One region of the Pseudomonas sp. B21-032 genome, then DNA from elsewhere that is predicted to be linked to it. Evidence: riboswitches for the same ligand, from Rfam matches in the RefSeq annotation. Region 1 holds a riboswitch; the other holds the start of a gene.
The links. Region 1 has a riboswitch for thiamine pyrophosphate ahead of thiC (phosphomethylpyrimidine synthase ThiC). Riboswitches for the same ligand answer to the same signal wherever they lie in the genome.

Region 2: linked by a shared signal. The riboswitch ahead of LOY54_RS14755 (TenA family protein) and the one ahead of thiC (phosphomethylpyrimidine synthase ThiC) in region 1 are both predicted to bind thiamine pyrophosphate.

What each region holds. Positions count from the first base shown of each region.
Region 1 covers NZ_CP087180.1:523,337-531,167, reverse strand. The annotation lists gene cpdA (3',5'-cyclic-AMP phosphodiesterase) at 1-620, opposite strand, end outside; gene LOY54_RS02335 (DUF1249 domain-containing protein) at 705-1,157, opposite strand; gene LOY54_RS02330 (NUDIX domain-containing protein) at 1,148-1,768, opposite strand; gene LOY54_RS02325 (RsiV family protein) at 1,955-2,701, shown strand; gene cytX (putative hydroxymethylpyrimidine transporter CytX) at 2,670-3,962, opposite strand; gene thiC (phosphomethylpyrimidine synthase ThiC) at 4,062-5,948, opposite strand; TPP riboswitch at 6,106-6,210, opposite strand; gene LOY54_RS02310 (TolC family outer membrane protein) at 6,352-7,785, shown strand.
Region 2 covers NZ_CP087180.1:3,189,703-3,197,533, reverse strand. The annotation lists gene LOY54_RS14780 (pyridoxal phosphate-dependent aminotransferase) at 1-391, shown strand, start outside; gene LOY54_RS14775 (DUF1345 domain-containing protein) at 317-964, opposite strand; gene LOY54_RS14770 (hypothetical protein) at 1,080-1,886, shown strand; gene xerC (tyrosine recombinase XerC) at 2,068-2,982, shown strand; gene tenA (thiaminase II) at 3,002-3,667, opposite strand; gene LOY54_RS14755 (TenA family protein) at 3,671-4,318, opposite strand; TPP riboswitch at 4,400-4,514, opposite strand; gene LOY54_RS14750 (type II secretion system F family protein) at 4,553-5,740, opposite strand; gene gspG (type II secretion system major pseudopilin GspG) at 5,756-6,178, opposite strand; gene LOY54_RS14740 (lytic transglycosylase domain-containing protein) at 6,356-6,955, shown strand; gene mnxG (manganese-oxidizing multicopper oxidase MnxG) at 7,142-7,831, shown strand, end outside.

The sequences.
Region 1 (7,831 bases):
ACCTGGTCCCACTCCTGGTGAATATGGCCCCAGAGCAAGGCCCGTACCTGTGGATAACCTTGCAGCACAGCAAACAGTGCGTCGGCGTTGCGCAAGCCGATCGGCGCCATCCAGGCGCAGTCGATAGATACCGGTTGGTGATGGAAACAGATCAGGTGATGGCGCTCGGGCGCTTCGTCCAAGGCGCTCTTTAGCAACCTGAGCTGGCCGTCATCGAGCAAGCCCGGCACCGAACCGGCCACCGCCGAGTTGAGCATGAGGATTCGCCAATTGCCGATATCCACCTGCGGATCAAGCAAATCAGTGCCCTGCGCCGCCTGTTCCATTGGCAGCGGCTCGTCATGGTTGCCGGCGAGCCAGCGCGCGGGGGCCTCAAGGCTCGCGGTCAGGTCACGAAAACAGCGGTAGGACTCGACCGAGCCATCCTGGGATAAATCGCCGGTGGCCAGCAGCAGGTCGATCCGCGGCTGCTCGTCGCGTACCCGCTCGATCACCCGCTGCAGGCTGTCGCGGGTATTCATGCCCAGCAGCGTGCCTTGCGCGTCGGCAAACAAATGACTGTCGGTCAGTTGCACCAGGTACACCGGCGCGTCGCTAGGGGGGATCGATGGTTGCGGCAAGGGCCGACTCCTTGAACGGATTCAGCGCGATTATGGCGGCTGGCGGGCGTTGAGCAAATACTCGAAAACGACCGTCATCACATTTCAGCGAACGACGGCCAACTCATGGCCACAGGCCAGGCAATGGCTCAGCCATTCACCGAGGAACAGATTCAGCTGGGCCTTTTCGTCCGGCTGGTGCATGGCCGCATTGGGGTACGGATAGATACTGCGAAAACGCCGGGCGTGCTCGGCGCTGACCACTTCGGCCATGCGCGCGTCGTGGTAGACCTGCACCTCCAGCTGCGGCACCGGCAGCCAGGGCAGGCTGTGCTCCTGGCGCACGCGCAAGGTGGTGGTGTAGGGACAGGCGAGCACTACATCGAGGACCAGCACGCCAAGCATCTGGTCGCCCTGGGTCATGCCGATCCGGCGCGAGCTCTGGGTGCTGCGCATGTCGGGCAGCAGGCGCATCAGGCGCGCATAGTTGGCCTCGCAGGCAGCCTGCAACCCGACCAGATCTACCCGGTAGCGCTCGCGCAGCAGATTCACGACCATAGCCCCCTGACTTCAGCGCGGTTCAAGGCCAGCCATTGCAAGGCAATGATGGTTGCCGCGTTGGCAATTTTGCCGTCGCGCACGGCCTGCAGCGCATCCTCGAACGCCCAGACCTTCACGCGAATATCCTCGCCTTCTTCTTCCAGCCCGTGCAGGCCACCGGCCCCAACGCTGCTGCAACGGCCCAGGTAAAGATGCACAAACTCGTCGCTGCCGCCCGGTGACGGGAAATACCGGGTCATCGGCCACAGCGTACTGAACACCAGCCCAGCTTCCTCCTCGGCCTCACGGTGTGCAACTTCTTCCGGTTGTTCGTCCTTGTCGATCAGACCGGCGACCAGTTCGATCAGCCAGGGGTTGTCGACCTTGCCAATGGCGCCGACGCGAAACTGCTCGATCAGCACCACTTCGTCGCGCTGGGCGTCGTAAGGCAGCACACACACCGCATCATGGCGCACGAACAGCTCGCGGCTGATCTCACGACCCATGCCACCGGCGAACAGCTCGTGGCGCAGGCGCACCTTGTCGAGGCGGTAGAAGCCCTTGTAGCAAGTGGCCCGATCGACGATCTCGACCTGGCTGGGCACAGCGTTGTTGAACGTGTCAGACATGGGAATCCTCATTACCTCATTTACCGCATCGCGCCATCCTAACCTGCGTACCGCTGCGTTTCACCTCTTTAAAGATACCGTCCAGGCTGCGAGGATAGGCACCCCGCTGGTCTATTCAGCTTAGTGGCGAACTGAAGGCCTTGCCGACGGTCCAAGTCCGATCACCTTTGCCTTACAAGGATCATCATGACGCTTGTGAAACTGACTTCCGTGGCCGTGCTGGCCCTGGCCCTTGGCGCTTGTCAGAGCCTGTTCCAGCCCAACATGCGCACGCCGCTGGAGGTCAAGCGCGACCGTTGGGAGCACATCAAGCCCGGTTGCAACAATGCCGATTGCCCGCTGGTCAACATCGACACCATCCACTTCCCGGCCAACCCCAAGCTGGACGGGATCGTCGAGAAACGCCTGCTGCAACTGACCCAGGACAACGAGCGCAGCGCCCTGCCCAGCTCGCTCAAAGCCTACGAAGAGCAGTTCATGGCCAGCGCGCAAAGCCGCAACAGCAGCTACCTGCAAGCCAAGGTACGCGAGCAGCATGACGGACTGGTGATCATCGAACTGTCCAGCTACCTGGACACCGGCGGCGCCCACGGCATGCCCGGACGCGGCTTCATCAACTATTCGCGCCAGCAGGACAAAGTGCTGAGCCTGCAGGACATGCTGGTGCCGGGCCAGGAAGCGACCTTCTGGAAGACCGCCGAAGAAGCCCACAAAGGCTGGCTGATCAGCACCGGCATGGACAAGGACGCCGAGTTCGTCAAGACCTGGCCGTTCCGCCAGACCCCGCACATCGCCCTGACCTACGGCGCGGTGGTGCTGAAGTACGAGGTCTATGCCATCGCCCCGTACTCCATGGGCCATATCGAGCTGAAAATCCCCTACCCGCGCCTGAACGGCGTGATCAGGCCGGAGTTGTTTCCCGGTCGCGGCTGACTGCCGGCGCGGCGGCCCAATAGACCACCCCTGCCAGCAGCAAGGCCGGCAGGGTCGAGCCGACGTTCGGCGCGTAGTGCGCCAGCAAGTGGTAAGCGCCCACACCAATCACCCAGGCCAGCAATGCCGGCCAGTGCAGGCTGTGGATCGGGCTTGAATCGCTGCGCCGGCGGCGGACGATGAAGTGATCGACCAGCACCACGCCGAACAGCGGCGCGAACACCGAGCCGATCAGCAACAGGAAGTTCTGGTACTGCGCCAGCGGCGCCAAGCTGGCGATCAGGGTGCACAGCACGCCAATGGCCAGGGCCAGGTGCTCGACCTTCAGGCGCAGCAGAAAACCTGTGGAGACCGCCGCCGAGTGAATATCGGCAAAGGCTTTTTCCGACTCATCGAGCAGGATCAGCAGCAACGGAATGCCCAGGCCGGCGCCAGCCAGGGCCAGCAGCAAGGTATTGACCTCGCCCGCCGGGGCAAAGGCCAGGGTGTAGGCCACGCCCAGGCTCATCATCCACACGTTACCAATGAAGTAGCCCAGCGCCGTGCCGGCAAACACCCGGCTGGCACGCTGGCTGAAGCGTGAGTAGTCGGCAATCAATGGCAGCCACGACAGCGGCATGGCGATGGCAATATCAATGCCGATCGCCAGCGGCATCGAACCATCACCGGCGCGCGCCCACAGCGCGGCCAGGTCGGCCTTGGCAAACAGGTTCCAGGTCAGCCACAGGCAGGCGCCGATCAGCAGCCAGATGCCCCACTTGCGCAAAATCTTGCGCACGAAGGTCAACGGCCCGCTGACCGCCAGCAAGGTGGCCAGCGCGCCGAAGCACAAGGTCCACAGCAACGGATTGGTCAGCACGCTGCCTTCGCCGAAGGCGCGCTCGCCAAGCAGGCTGGCGGCATCGCGCATGACGATGATTTCGAACGAGCCCCAGCCAATCAACTGCAGCAGGTTGAGCATCGCCGGCAGACGCGCACCGTTGCTGCCCAGGCTGCGGCGCAGGGCGGCCATCGACGACAGGCCGGTATCACTGCCGATGACCGCGACCGCGGCGAGCAGCAGCACGCCGACGCTGGTGCCGACGATGATCGCCAGCACAGCATTGGCCAGGCCCAGGCCGGGGCCGAGCAAAGCACCGGTCTGCAGCACCATCAGGCCGATGCCGAGGGAAAACCACAAGGAACAGAGGTCGCGGCCGCTGAGCACGCGTTGCTCGGCGCTGACCGGGTGATCGGGGGAAAACTGGCTGGGTGTGCTCACGAGTGTGGTCTCGACAGGAGGGAAGTAGTTGTTCTTTAAGGCCCTATCGCGGGTCGAGCCCGCTCCCACAGGGGGAGCAGGTTTTACCCGTTAATCGGGTCAGACTTTTTTGTACAACTGGCTGCCTTCCTGGCGGAACCGCTCGGCCTGCTCGCGCATGCCATCCTCGAGCGCCACGTCCACCGCTTCGATGCGCTGGTTGGCAGCGTATTCACGCACTTCCTGGGTGATCTTCATCGAGCAGAACTTCGGCCCGCACATCGAGCAGAAGTGCGCGACCTTGGCCGAATCCTTGGGCAGGGTTTCGTCATGGAAGCTGCGTGCGGTGTCCGGGTCCAGGCCGAGGTTGAACTGGTCTTCCCAGCGGAATTCGAAGCGCGCCTTGGACAGTGCGTTGTCGCGGATCTGCGCGCCGGGATGGCCCTTGGCGAGGTCGGCGGCATGGGCGGCGATCTTGTAGGTGATGATGCCGGTCTTGACGTCATCCTTGTTCGGCAGGCCCAGGTGTTCCTTGGGCGTCACGTAGCAGAGCATGGCGCAACCGAACCAGCCGATCATCGCCGCACCGATGCCCGAGGTAATGTGATCGTAGCCCGGGGCAATGTCGGTGGTCAGCGGGCCAAGGGTGTAGAACGGCGCTTCGTCGCAGCATTCGAGCTGCTTGTCCATGTTCTCCTTGATCAGCTGCATCGGCACGTGGCCCGGGCCTTCGATCATGCACTGGACGTCATGCTTCCAGGCGATCTTGGTCAGCTCGCCGAGGGTTTCCAGTTCGCCGAACTGCGCTTCGTCGTTGGCGTCGGCAATCGAGCCCGGACGCAGGCCATCGCCGAGCGAGAAGCTGACGTCGTAGGCCTTCATGATTTCGCAGATTTCGTCGAAGTGGGTGTAGAGGAAGTTCTCTTTGTGGTGCGCCAGGCACCACTTGGCCATGATCGAGCCACCGCGGCTGACGATGCCGGTGACGCGCTTGGCGGTCAGCGGCACATAGCGCAGCAGTACGCCGGCGTGGATGGTGAAGTAGTCAACGCCTTGCTCGGCCTGTTCGATCAGGGTGTCGCGAAACAGCTCCCAGGTCAGGTCTTCGGCCACGCCATTGACCTTCTCAAGGGCCTGGTAGATCGGTACGGTACCGATTGGCACTGGCGAGTTGCGGATGATCCACTCGCGGGTTTCGTGGATGTGCTTGCCGGTGGACAGGTCCATCACCGTGTCCGAGCCCCAGCGGATGCCCCAGGTCAGCTTGGCCACTTCTTCTTCGATGGACGAGCCCAGGGCGCTGTTACCGATGTTGCCGTTGATCTTCACCAGGAAGTTGCGGCCGATGATCATCGGCTCCAGCTCCACGTGGTTGATGTTGGCCGGGATGATCGCGCGGCCGCGGGCGATTTCTTCGCGGACGAATTCGGCGGTGATTTCTTTCGGGATGCTCGCGCCGAAGCTGTGCCCGGCATGCTGTTGGCCAAGCAGGCCGGCGGCACGGGCTTCTTGCAGCTTCATGTTTTCGCGGATGGCAACGTATTCCATCTCGGCGGTGATGATGCCCTGGCGGGCGTAGTGCATCTGGCTGACGTTGGCGCCGGCCTTGGCCCGGCGCGGATTGCGCACGTGGGCAAAACGCAGCTTGGTCAGCTCGGCATCGGCCAGGCGCTGCTGGCCGAAGTCCGACGACAGGCCGGCCAGGCGCTCGGTATCGCCACGGGCGTCGATCCAGGCCGAGCGTACGTCGCCCAGGCCCTTGCGCACGTCGATGATAACGCTAGGGTCGGTGTAGGGGCCGGAAGTGTCGTAGACCAGTACCGGGGCGTTGGCTTCGCCGCCGAAGTCGGTCGGGGTGTCGTCGAGGCTGATTTCACGCATGGGCACGCGGATGTCCGGGCGCGAGCCTTCGACATAGATTTTGCGCGAGCGGGTGAATGGCTGTACGGATTGTTGATCGACCCGGGCCGATTCACTCAGATTGGTATATTTTTCTTGTTTACTCATCACAGGCTCTCCAGACGGCTTCCTAGCAGTGGAATGTCGGGGAGAACCTGAAAGGCACGGACGCACCATGGGTGGTGCTGTGCCAAATGCGCGGTGATGCCTGCAGCTGTGGTGGCTGACTCGACATTCCCGGACCTGGCACAAGAGACTCGCCGGGAAAGCGAGAAATCTTGTTCCCTACGCAGGCGCTAACCTGATCAGGTTCAACGGGATCCGGATTATCCGATCTCAGCCTCAACACAAGGCACCCCGACAAGAACGCGGCCAGTCTAAGCTGGAGTGGCATACAAAGCCAAGCACCTGGACATGGACACGATAAATGGCGCAAATAGCGGATTGTTGCAAAATGGCTGCGCAACTACACTCACCAGTTCAGAAATTCTCACCGTTCAAGGATTGCCCTATGCTGCGCAAACTTTCACTGGCCCTTGCCGTGTCTTGTGCTACCAACGGAATGGCCTGGGCAGCGGACGTGCCCCTGTCGGCGAAGACCGACCTGGTCAGTGTCTATCAGGAAGCCGTGAACAATAACGCCGACCTGGCGGCTGCCCGCGCCAACTACGGCGCCCAGAAGGAAGTGGTGCCCCAGGCCCGCGCCGGCCTGCTGCCGAACCTTTCGGCCGGCGCCGAAATGATGAACAACCGCACCAAGATCGACAGCCCTTCGATTACCGCCAACCGCAGCGGCAACTCCTGGTCCGCGACCCTGGCCCAGCCGGTCTTTCGCGCTGATCGCTGGTTCCAGTTGCAGGCGGCCGAAGCGGTCAACGAACAGGCGGCACTGGAGCTGTCGGCCACCGAGCAGAACCTGATCCTGCAAAGCGCCGAAAACTATTTCGCCGTGCTACGCGCCCAGGACACCCTGGCCTCGACCAAGGCCGAGGAAGCGGCGTTCAAGCGCCAGCTCGACCAGTCCAACGAACGTTTTGACGTTGGCCTGTCGGACAAGACCGACGTGCTGCAGTCCCAGGCCAGCTACGACACCGCCCGGGCCAACCGCATCGTTGCCCAGCGCCAGGTCGACGACGCCTTCGAGGCGCTGATCACCCTGACCAACCGCGACTACAACTCGGTGCAGGGCATCGTCCACACCTTGCCGGTGCAACTGCCGGTGCCGAACGACGCCAAAGCCTGGGTCGAGACTGCCGGCAAGCAGAACCTCAACCTGCTGGCCACCAACTACGCGGTGAGCGCCGCCGAAGAGACCCTGCGCCAGCGCAAGGCCGGGCACGCGCCGACCGTCGATGCGGTAGCGCGCTACCAGAAGGGCGACAACGACAGCCTGGGCTTTTCCAACCCCAACCTCACCGGGCAGAACTACAGCGGCGATGTCGAGCAGACCAGCATCGGCCTGCAGTTGAACATTCCGATCTACAGCGGCGGCCTGACCAGCTCGCAGGTGCGCGAGGCTTACCAGCGCCTGAGCCAGAGCGAGCAGCAGCGCGAGAGCCTGCGCCGCCAGGTGGTGGAAAACACCCGCAACCTGCACCGCGCGGTGAACACCGACGTCGAGCAGGTGCAAGCGCGCAAGCAGTCGATCATCTCCAACCAGAGCGCCCTGGAAGCCACCGAAATTGGCTACCAGGTCGGTACCCGCAACATCGTCGACGTGCTCGATGCCCAGCGCCAGCTGTACACCTCGGTGCGTGACTACAACAACACCCGCTACGACTACATCCTCGACAACCTGCGCCTCAAGCAAGCCGCCGGCACCTTGAGCCCGCAGGACCTGAGCGATTTGAGCCGCTACCTGAAACCGGACTACAACCCGGACAAGGACTTCCTGCCGCCAGACCTGGCAGCAGCGGCCAAGGCCAACTTCGAAGCCCGGCCCTGAAAACGACGGCTGCGAGGCTAAAACCTCGCGGCCACGCCTGCCTGGA
Region 2 (7,831 bases), 2.7 Mb from region 1:
GCGGCAGATGCGCGAGCGCTACCGCGAGCGGCGCGACCGGGTTTGCGCAAGCCTTGACGGCTGCCCGGGCATCCGCGTGCACAAGCCCGATGGCGGCATGTTCGTGATGATCGATATCCGCGAGACCGGCATTGGCGCCCAGGCCTTTGCCGAGCGTCTGCTGGAGGAGCATGGGGTGTCGGTGCTCGCTGGCGACGCCTTCGGCCCCAGCGCCGCCGGCCACCTGCGTTTTGGCCTGGTGCTCGACAGCGACCGTTTGGAGCAGGCCTGCCAGCGCATCGCCCGTTGCGCCATGCAGGTGCTTGAAGGCGTGCCGTCAGTTCAACAGGCCGGCGGCGATGTTGATGGTAAAGCCCAGAATCGCGGTGTTGAACACGAAACCCACCAATGAGTGGGCGAGGACGATACGGCGCATCTGCCGGTCGGCAACGCCCACGTCCGAGGTCTGCACGGCGACGTTGAGGGTGAACGAGAAGTAGTGGAAGTCCCAATAGTCGGGGTTCAGCTCGCCATCGGCAAAGCGCAGCAAAGGCTCCTTGCTGCCGGCGGTGTAGAACAGCCTGGCGTAGTGCAGGCTGAAGATGGTGCCGATCATCAGCCAGGAGCCGGCAATGGTAAAGCCGGTGTAGGCGTAGTGCAGCAGTTGCGGGCCACCGGCAAGGCCGCGGCTGGCGGCCAGTTGCAGGGTCACTGCGGCAAGGCTGGCGATCGCTGCGATGCTGACGGTGAGCAGCACCAGGCCGGCGTTTTCATCTTCGACACAGGCCACTTCGCGTACCTTCTCGGGGCTGGCGCGCAGGGTCAGCCACAGCACCAGCAGCAGGTACAGCCAGACGCCGATGTTCCAGCCAGTGAGGATGTGCTGCACCAGATTGTCGGCGGGAATCAGCCAGCCGCCCAGGCAGCCGGCAACGGCAGAAAAACTCAGGCGCGGGTGGGTGCGGGTCAGTCGATGGAAAGCCATGGGGCCTCGGGGCAGGGGGTTCCTCGGCAACTGTAGCCCATCGTTGCCGCCTGCGGGCGCGGAAATGCTTGCTGGCGGGCGCGGCCTTGGGCATTCTTGCGCGCCTCGCTTGCTCATGGATGACGCCCCTTTGTTCGCCCCCTCTTTACGCCTCGCCGCGTGCGCCCTGGGCGCTGCGCTAGCGCTTGGCGGTTGCAGCCACGGTATCGAGTCGATGCCGCTGGAATTCACCTCGTTCACCTATCACGATGGTTCTTACTCCCTGCGCTTTCGCAGCGACGAAGAGATTATCAGCCTGTTCGAACGGCATACCGGCGACGGGCAGATCGGCGAGTGGTTTACCTGCGCTCTGGACGATGACCAGGATTTCACCGTTGGCCATGCGATGATCTACAGCCTGGTTGGCGGTGTCGATTTCGAGGGCATCTCCGAAATCAAGGGCTACAACTACGTGGTCAACGCGCATTTCTACAAGACCACCCCGGACCGCAGCACGCAGACCGAACTGCTCAAGCCGGCGATCCAGCGCCTGCTGGCGGACAAGGCGCATGTCCCCTGCAAACTGAGCATTACCGCGTTTCTTTACGATGCCTACTATTCGAAAACCCTGCAGTTGCCGGTCGACCAGGTGCTCACCGAAGTGGCCCGGCACCGCGAGCGCCCGGTGCAATGGCAGCCCGAGCCGATTGTCATCGGTCGTTCGCCCCTGGTGCCGCGGATCGAGCCGTTGCCGCTGTACAGCGACCGCCTGCAAATCATCGATAACGACACCGGCCGCCCACGCGGCCACGTGGCCTATGTGGTCAAGCGCAGTGACGGCTACCTGGAGCATGGCGAGACGGATTTCAACGGTTTGACCCATGAAGTCATGTCGCTGACCCGCGAAACCGTGAAGCTGTACCTGGATGACTCGGTGCCATGAAAATGCCCTCAATCGATTCCGGGGGCGTCGATGAGGTACTATCGGGATTCTTGCCGTGGCTAAAAAGACTTGCCAATCAATGACCTGATTGTGATGCAGGTCAGTGGCCACGGTGTTGTCACGAGTCAGACTGGCCCGTTGCAGGCCCCTGACCTCAGCTGCGCTCTACAGGATTCCCGGTTTGTCCGATTCACTGCAAAACCCCTTGCTGCAATACCTCGCCCGCCTGGCGCCGTCCAGCCAGCTGACCATGAAGTACATCCTCCAGGATGCTGCCGACCGCCTGGGCTTCGAGGATTGCGACATCGCCGAGGTGCCCTGGCACCAGCTCGAGCCCGGGCATGTCACCGCGCTGGTGGCGGCCTTGCGCGTCGATGGCTATGCGCCGAACACCTCGTCGCTGTACGTCAACGCGGTACGCGGGGTAATGAACGAGGCCTGGCGCCTGAGCCTGATCAGCCAGGAGCAGTTGCTCAAGATCCGCACGGTCAAGCCGACCCAGGGCACGCGCCTGCCGGCCGGGCGCAACCTCAAGCGCAGCCTGATTCGCGAGCTGATGGACGCCTGCGCTGCCGACCCGCGCCCGCAGGGGTTGCGCGATGCGGCGGTGATCGCCTTGCTGTACGGCACCGGTATGCGCAAGTCCGAGTCGGTCAACCTGACCCTCAGCCAGGTTGACTTCAGCGAACGCAGCCTGCAGGTGCTGGGCAAGGGCAACAAGCAACTGATCAAGTACGCGCCGCCCTGGGCGTTTGCAAAGCTCAACGCCTGGCTGGCGTTTCGCCGCGAGCAATTGCCTGAAGGGCAGGCCGACGACGAGTTCCTGTTCAACCGTATCCGCCGTGGCAGCCACATCACCCGCGAGCGCATCACCAAGCACGCGATCTACTACATCGCTCGCCAGCGCGGCACTCAAGTAGGGGTAAAGATCATGCCCCACGATTTTCGCCGCTCGTTCATCACCCGGGTGATCGAAGAGCATGACCTGTCGATCGCGCAAAAGCTGGCCCACCACACCAACATCCAGACCACCGCCAACTACGACATGCGCGATGACAACGAGCGGCGGCGGGCGGTGGATCGCTACGATTACTGACCTGTGGAATCTTTAACCCTTACTGTCCAGCCGCATCCAGCCCCATCTGCCAGAAGTCGGCTTCCAGCCGTGAGGCCTGGGCGAAGACCTTGACCAGTTCCTCGAAGCGGCGCTCGGTCATGGTTCGCGCGGCCAGGTCATCCAAGTGCGCGCGGGCAGCCGTGGCCACGCCCTGGTAGCCGGCGCCTGCGTATTCGCCAATCCACTCGCGGTAAGGATGATCGCCCAGTGCCTGAACGCCGTCGGGGGTCAGGTTGCGGCCGATTTCGGCGTAGCCGATCACGCACGGCGCCAGGGCCACGTGCAGGTCCAGCAGGTCGCCGGCGGCGCCGCAGTCCAGCACGAAGCGGGTGTAGGCGACAGTGGCCTGGTGCTCCGGTGTCGCCGCGAGGTCGTCGGCCGACAGCCCCCAACGCTCGCACAGGCGCACGTGCAGCTCGGTTTCGTCGAGAATCGCCGCCAGCCCCGCCTGGGCGGCGCGAATGTCGGCGAGGGTGCGGCTCTTGTAGGCGGCCAGGGCCCAGGAGCGGGCGAACTGGATCAAGAACAGGTAGTCCTGCACCAGGTACTTGCGAAACGCCGGTTGCGCCAGGGTGCCGGCGCCCATCTGGCGAACGAAGTCGTGCTCGACGTAGCTGTGCCAGTCGGCGCTGGCGGCCTGTTTCAGGCGCTCGAAGATATCCATGGTTTAGCCCTCAATGTCGTAGGCGGCGTCGAAAAACGCCTGTTCCAGCGCCACGCTGCGCAGGAAGAAGTCGCGGCTGACCTGTGCGTGTGCAGGCCCGACGCGGTCCAGCTCGGCGCGCAGAAAGGCGACAAAATCCTGGAACGCCGGGTTGTCGTGCAGGGTGATCCACTCGGCGTGCTCGAAGCGCGGCGGCAGTTGCTTGTTGGCCCGCAGCGCCCAGTCCAGGTACAGGCCCTCGACGACGTTGAGCACCGCCAGGGCGGCGGCGTAGGAGCGGGTGGCCGCGGCTTCGCGCATGATCGCCTTGAAGCCTGCGGTCGGCGCTGAGTCCGGTGCCTCAAGGCGCTGCGCCTCGCTGACGCCCAGGGCTTCGAAAGCGCGTAGGAAGTAGGTGTTCTCTTCACCGGCGATCACCCCGGTAAAGCGCCCCAGGCGAATCCGCGCCTCGAAGGTATCGGCGCTGGCGATGGCGGCGCCGAGCAGGGTCAGGAACGCATCGATGAAACGGTGATCCTGGATCAGGTAGTTGACCAGCACAGGGTCGGCCAGACTGCCGTCGAGCAGTTCATTGACGAAGCGGTGTTCGATGCACTGGGTCCAGCTCGGCTCGCTTTGCTGGCGAAGGCTGTCGGTGAAGCGCGCGGTCATGCTGTTGTCCTTTTTATCGTGACGACAGCGGGGCCGGTGATGTCTGGCATGGTCGGCCCCGCAGTGAGGCCGGCAAAAAGGCAGGTGCACAATACCCATCCCTTCGCCGGCATGATCCGGATCAGGTTCGAAGGGTCACCGCGCTGCACATGCCAGCGGTTTCTCAGCCCGTTGCCGGGCTCCCCTTGGTGGCCGAATCTATACAGCAAGGGCCCTGGATTGTCACGCGTTGCGCTAGTGGATGCTCGAGGCCAGCTCGAAGATCGGCATGTACATGAGGATCACGATCAGGCCGATCAGCAGGCCGATGAAGGTCATCAGCAGCGGCTCGAACAGGCGCACGAACCACTCGATCCAGCGGCTGATCTCTTCGTCGTAGAAGTCGGCGCTGCGCTCCATCATCTGCCCGAGGTTGCCCGACTGCTCGCCAGCGCGCAGCAGGCGCAACGACACTGGCGTCACCAGGTGCCCGGCCTCCAGCGCCGCCGACAGCGACTGGCCTTCCTTGACCCGTTCACAGGCCTGCTCCAGCCGCAGGCCACTGGCCGCGCCGAGCAGGCCGCGGGCCATGGCCATGGCGGTGAGAATCGGGATGCCGCCCTGCAGGAGGATCCCCAGCGAGCGGTAGAACCGCGCCAGCTCATACATCACCAGGCGTTTGTGCAGGGCCGGCAGGCGTTCCAGCTGGCGGTTCAGCCAGCGCCGCACCCGCGGCTCGCGACGCAGCATGAACAGCAGCGCCATGAGTAGCCCAAAGCTGCTGGCCATGGCCAGCTGATGCGCGTGCAGGAACATCCCGGCCTGCATCAGCCAGCGTGACATCCACGGCAGCTCGGTGCCCAGGCCTTCGAACACCAGGCTGAAGCGCGGTACCACATAGCCGAGCAGAAACAGCACCACGCCGCCGCCGACCAGCAACAGCAGCAGCGGGTAGATCGAGGCGCTGATGATCTTCTGGCGCACTTCGTCCATGCGCTGGCGGTAGGCAACATAGCGGCCGAGGGCATCGCCCAGGGCGCCGGTCTTCTCGCTCGATTGCACCAGCGCCACGTACAGCGGCGGGAACACGCTGGGCAACTGCGCCAGGGCCTGGGAGAACGACTTGCCTTCATACAGCAGGCGCACCAGTTCGCCGAGGGTCTTGCGTGCCTGGGGCGCGGTCTCTTTTTCGGCCAGGCTCTCGAGGGCGTCGATCAGCGGCAGGCCAGCATTGAGCAGGGTGGTCAGCTCCTGGCTGAACAGCACCAGGTTGAACCCCTCGCCACGCCGCCAGCGCAGACCGGCCAGGCGCTGGCAACTGCGCACGCTGACCACCCGCAAGCCTTGCTGCTCGACCTGCTCGCGGGCCTGGCCCGGGTCCTGGGCGTCGACCTGGAGCAAGACCACCCCGGCCTTGCCCAGGGCCTTGAGTTCATAGCGCATGCGCAAGCCCTCCGGTTATTGCCAACTGGTGATCTCGGCATTCTCGCCATCGCCGCCGGGCTGGCCGTCCTTGCCCATCGACAGCAGGTCGTACTCACCGTTTTCACCGGGCTGGCGGTAGATGTAGTTACGCCCCCAGGGGTCTTGCGGGACCTTTTTCTGCAGGTACGGGCCCGACCAGCGGGTCTCGTCGCTGGGTGCCGCCACCAGTGCCTGCAGGCCTTGCTCGGAATTGGGGTAATGCCCCACTTCCAGCCGGTACAGGTCCAGGGCCTTGCTCAGGCCTTCGATCTGCGCCCGGGCGACCTTGGCCTCCGAGCGCCCCAACTGGCTGAAGTACTTGGGGGCAACGATGCCGGCCAAGAGGCCCAGCACGACCAGGACTACCAGCAGTTCGAGCAGGGTGAAGCCGCGTTGCGCGCGATGGTTGTTGTTCATAGCCAGGCCCTCCACAGGTGCGCTGCAAGGCCTTATGCAATTGCCGTGCGCGTCTGCGCCGGGCCTTTGCCGCACGGGCCTGGCAAGGCGGCACAGTGCTTGCGTCAAAAGGGTAACGCCCTGGCAATCGGGGCATATGCCCCACTTTCTGGGGGACGCAACGGGGAGGGTGGCACGATGCGCTGGCTCACTGCGGCAATCCTGGCCTGGCTGGCCACAGGCAATCCGGCTCAGGCCGATGTGTACATCTCGATCAAGGCCGATGGTAGCTATGTGTTGAGCAACGTCCACCGGCCGGGGCGAACCTACCAGCGGGTCATCAGCGAGGCCGTGAGCCTGGCCAGCAACGGCCCGCAACTGATCACCGGCATGCCCTACGCCGAAGTGGTGGCGGCAGCGGCGCAGGCCAACGACCTGCCGGCGGCCTTGCTGCACGCAGTGATCCAGGCCGAATCGCGCTACGACCCCAACGCCCGCTCGACCAGCGGCGCGGCCGGGCTGATGCAGCTGATGCCCGACACCGCCAAGGAAATGGGCGTGAAGAATGTCCTCGACCCGGCCGCGAACGTGCAGGGCGGGGCGCGCTACCTCAAGCGCATGCTGACCCTGTTCGACAACGACATCACCCTGGCCGTGGCCGCCTACAACGCCGGGCCAGATGCGGTGCTGCGTCGCGGTCGGGTAGTACCGCCGTTTGCCGAAACCCAGCGCTACGTGCCCAAGGTGCTGCGCCAGTACCGGCGGCTGCAGGGCCTGGCGGTGGATGCGCCTTTGTAATCGCAAAACCTGTGGGAGCGGGCTTGCCCCTCGATGAGGCAACCCCCGATTAGTGGGGAATACCGGGGAATCACCCCCAATCAAGATTCATTCAGCTTTATAAGCTACTGAAAAACAACAATAAATAATTTGGCATGGGCCTTGCTCCGGCCCCTCCAGAGTCCCCTTGCACCCCCGAGGCACGCCATGATGACTCCAATCAAAGGCTCAGTCCTGACTTCACTGCTGCTTGCGGCCGCCAGCCTTGCCTGGCAACCGCTCAGCGAAGCTGCCGTGCGCTGCGAGCGCAATCTGGTGGCCAATGTGGTGGCGCTCGATCAGCCACTGATGTTCAACCGCCTCGGTGCGCAGAATGCCAACGGCATGATGTTCGCCCTGCGCCGCGACGTGGTCGACGAGCACCAGGTGTCGCTGGCCACTGGCGGCGCCGCGGTACCGGGCAAGGTCAGCCTGCGCCCGGACAAACGCCCGCGGCCGATCGTGCTGCGGGTGGCGGCGGGCGACTGCCTGACCATCAACCTGCAAAACCTGCTGGCCTACCAGGCCAACCCGAACAAGCACGGCATCGACCACGAGCAAGAGAACGAGGTCGAAGGCGAGGAAAACGAAGGCGCTGAGAACGAAGCCGGCGAGGGCAACGAGCAGGGCGGCGAGCATTTTGTCGCCGACGAGCAGGTCAGCGACCGTCATGTCGGTTTTCAGGTCAACGGCATGCAGGCGGTCAACAGTATCGGTGACATCGCCGCCAATACCGGGCGCAACGGCAACTTCCTGATCGCCCCCGGCGCCAGCCGTTCCTACACCCTTTACGCCGAGCGTGAAGGCGCGTTTGCCGCCACCAGCCAGGGCGCGACCTTTGGCGGCGAGGGCGGTGCC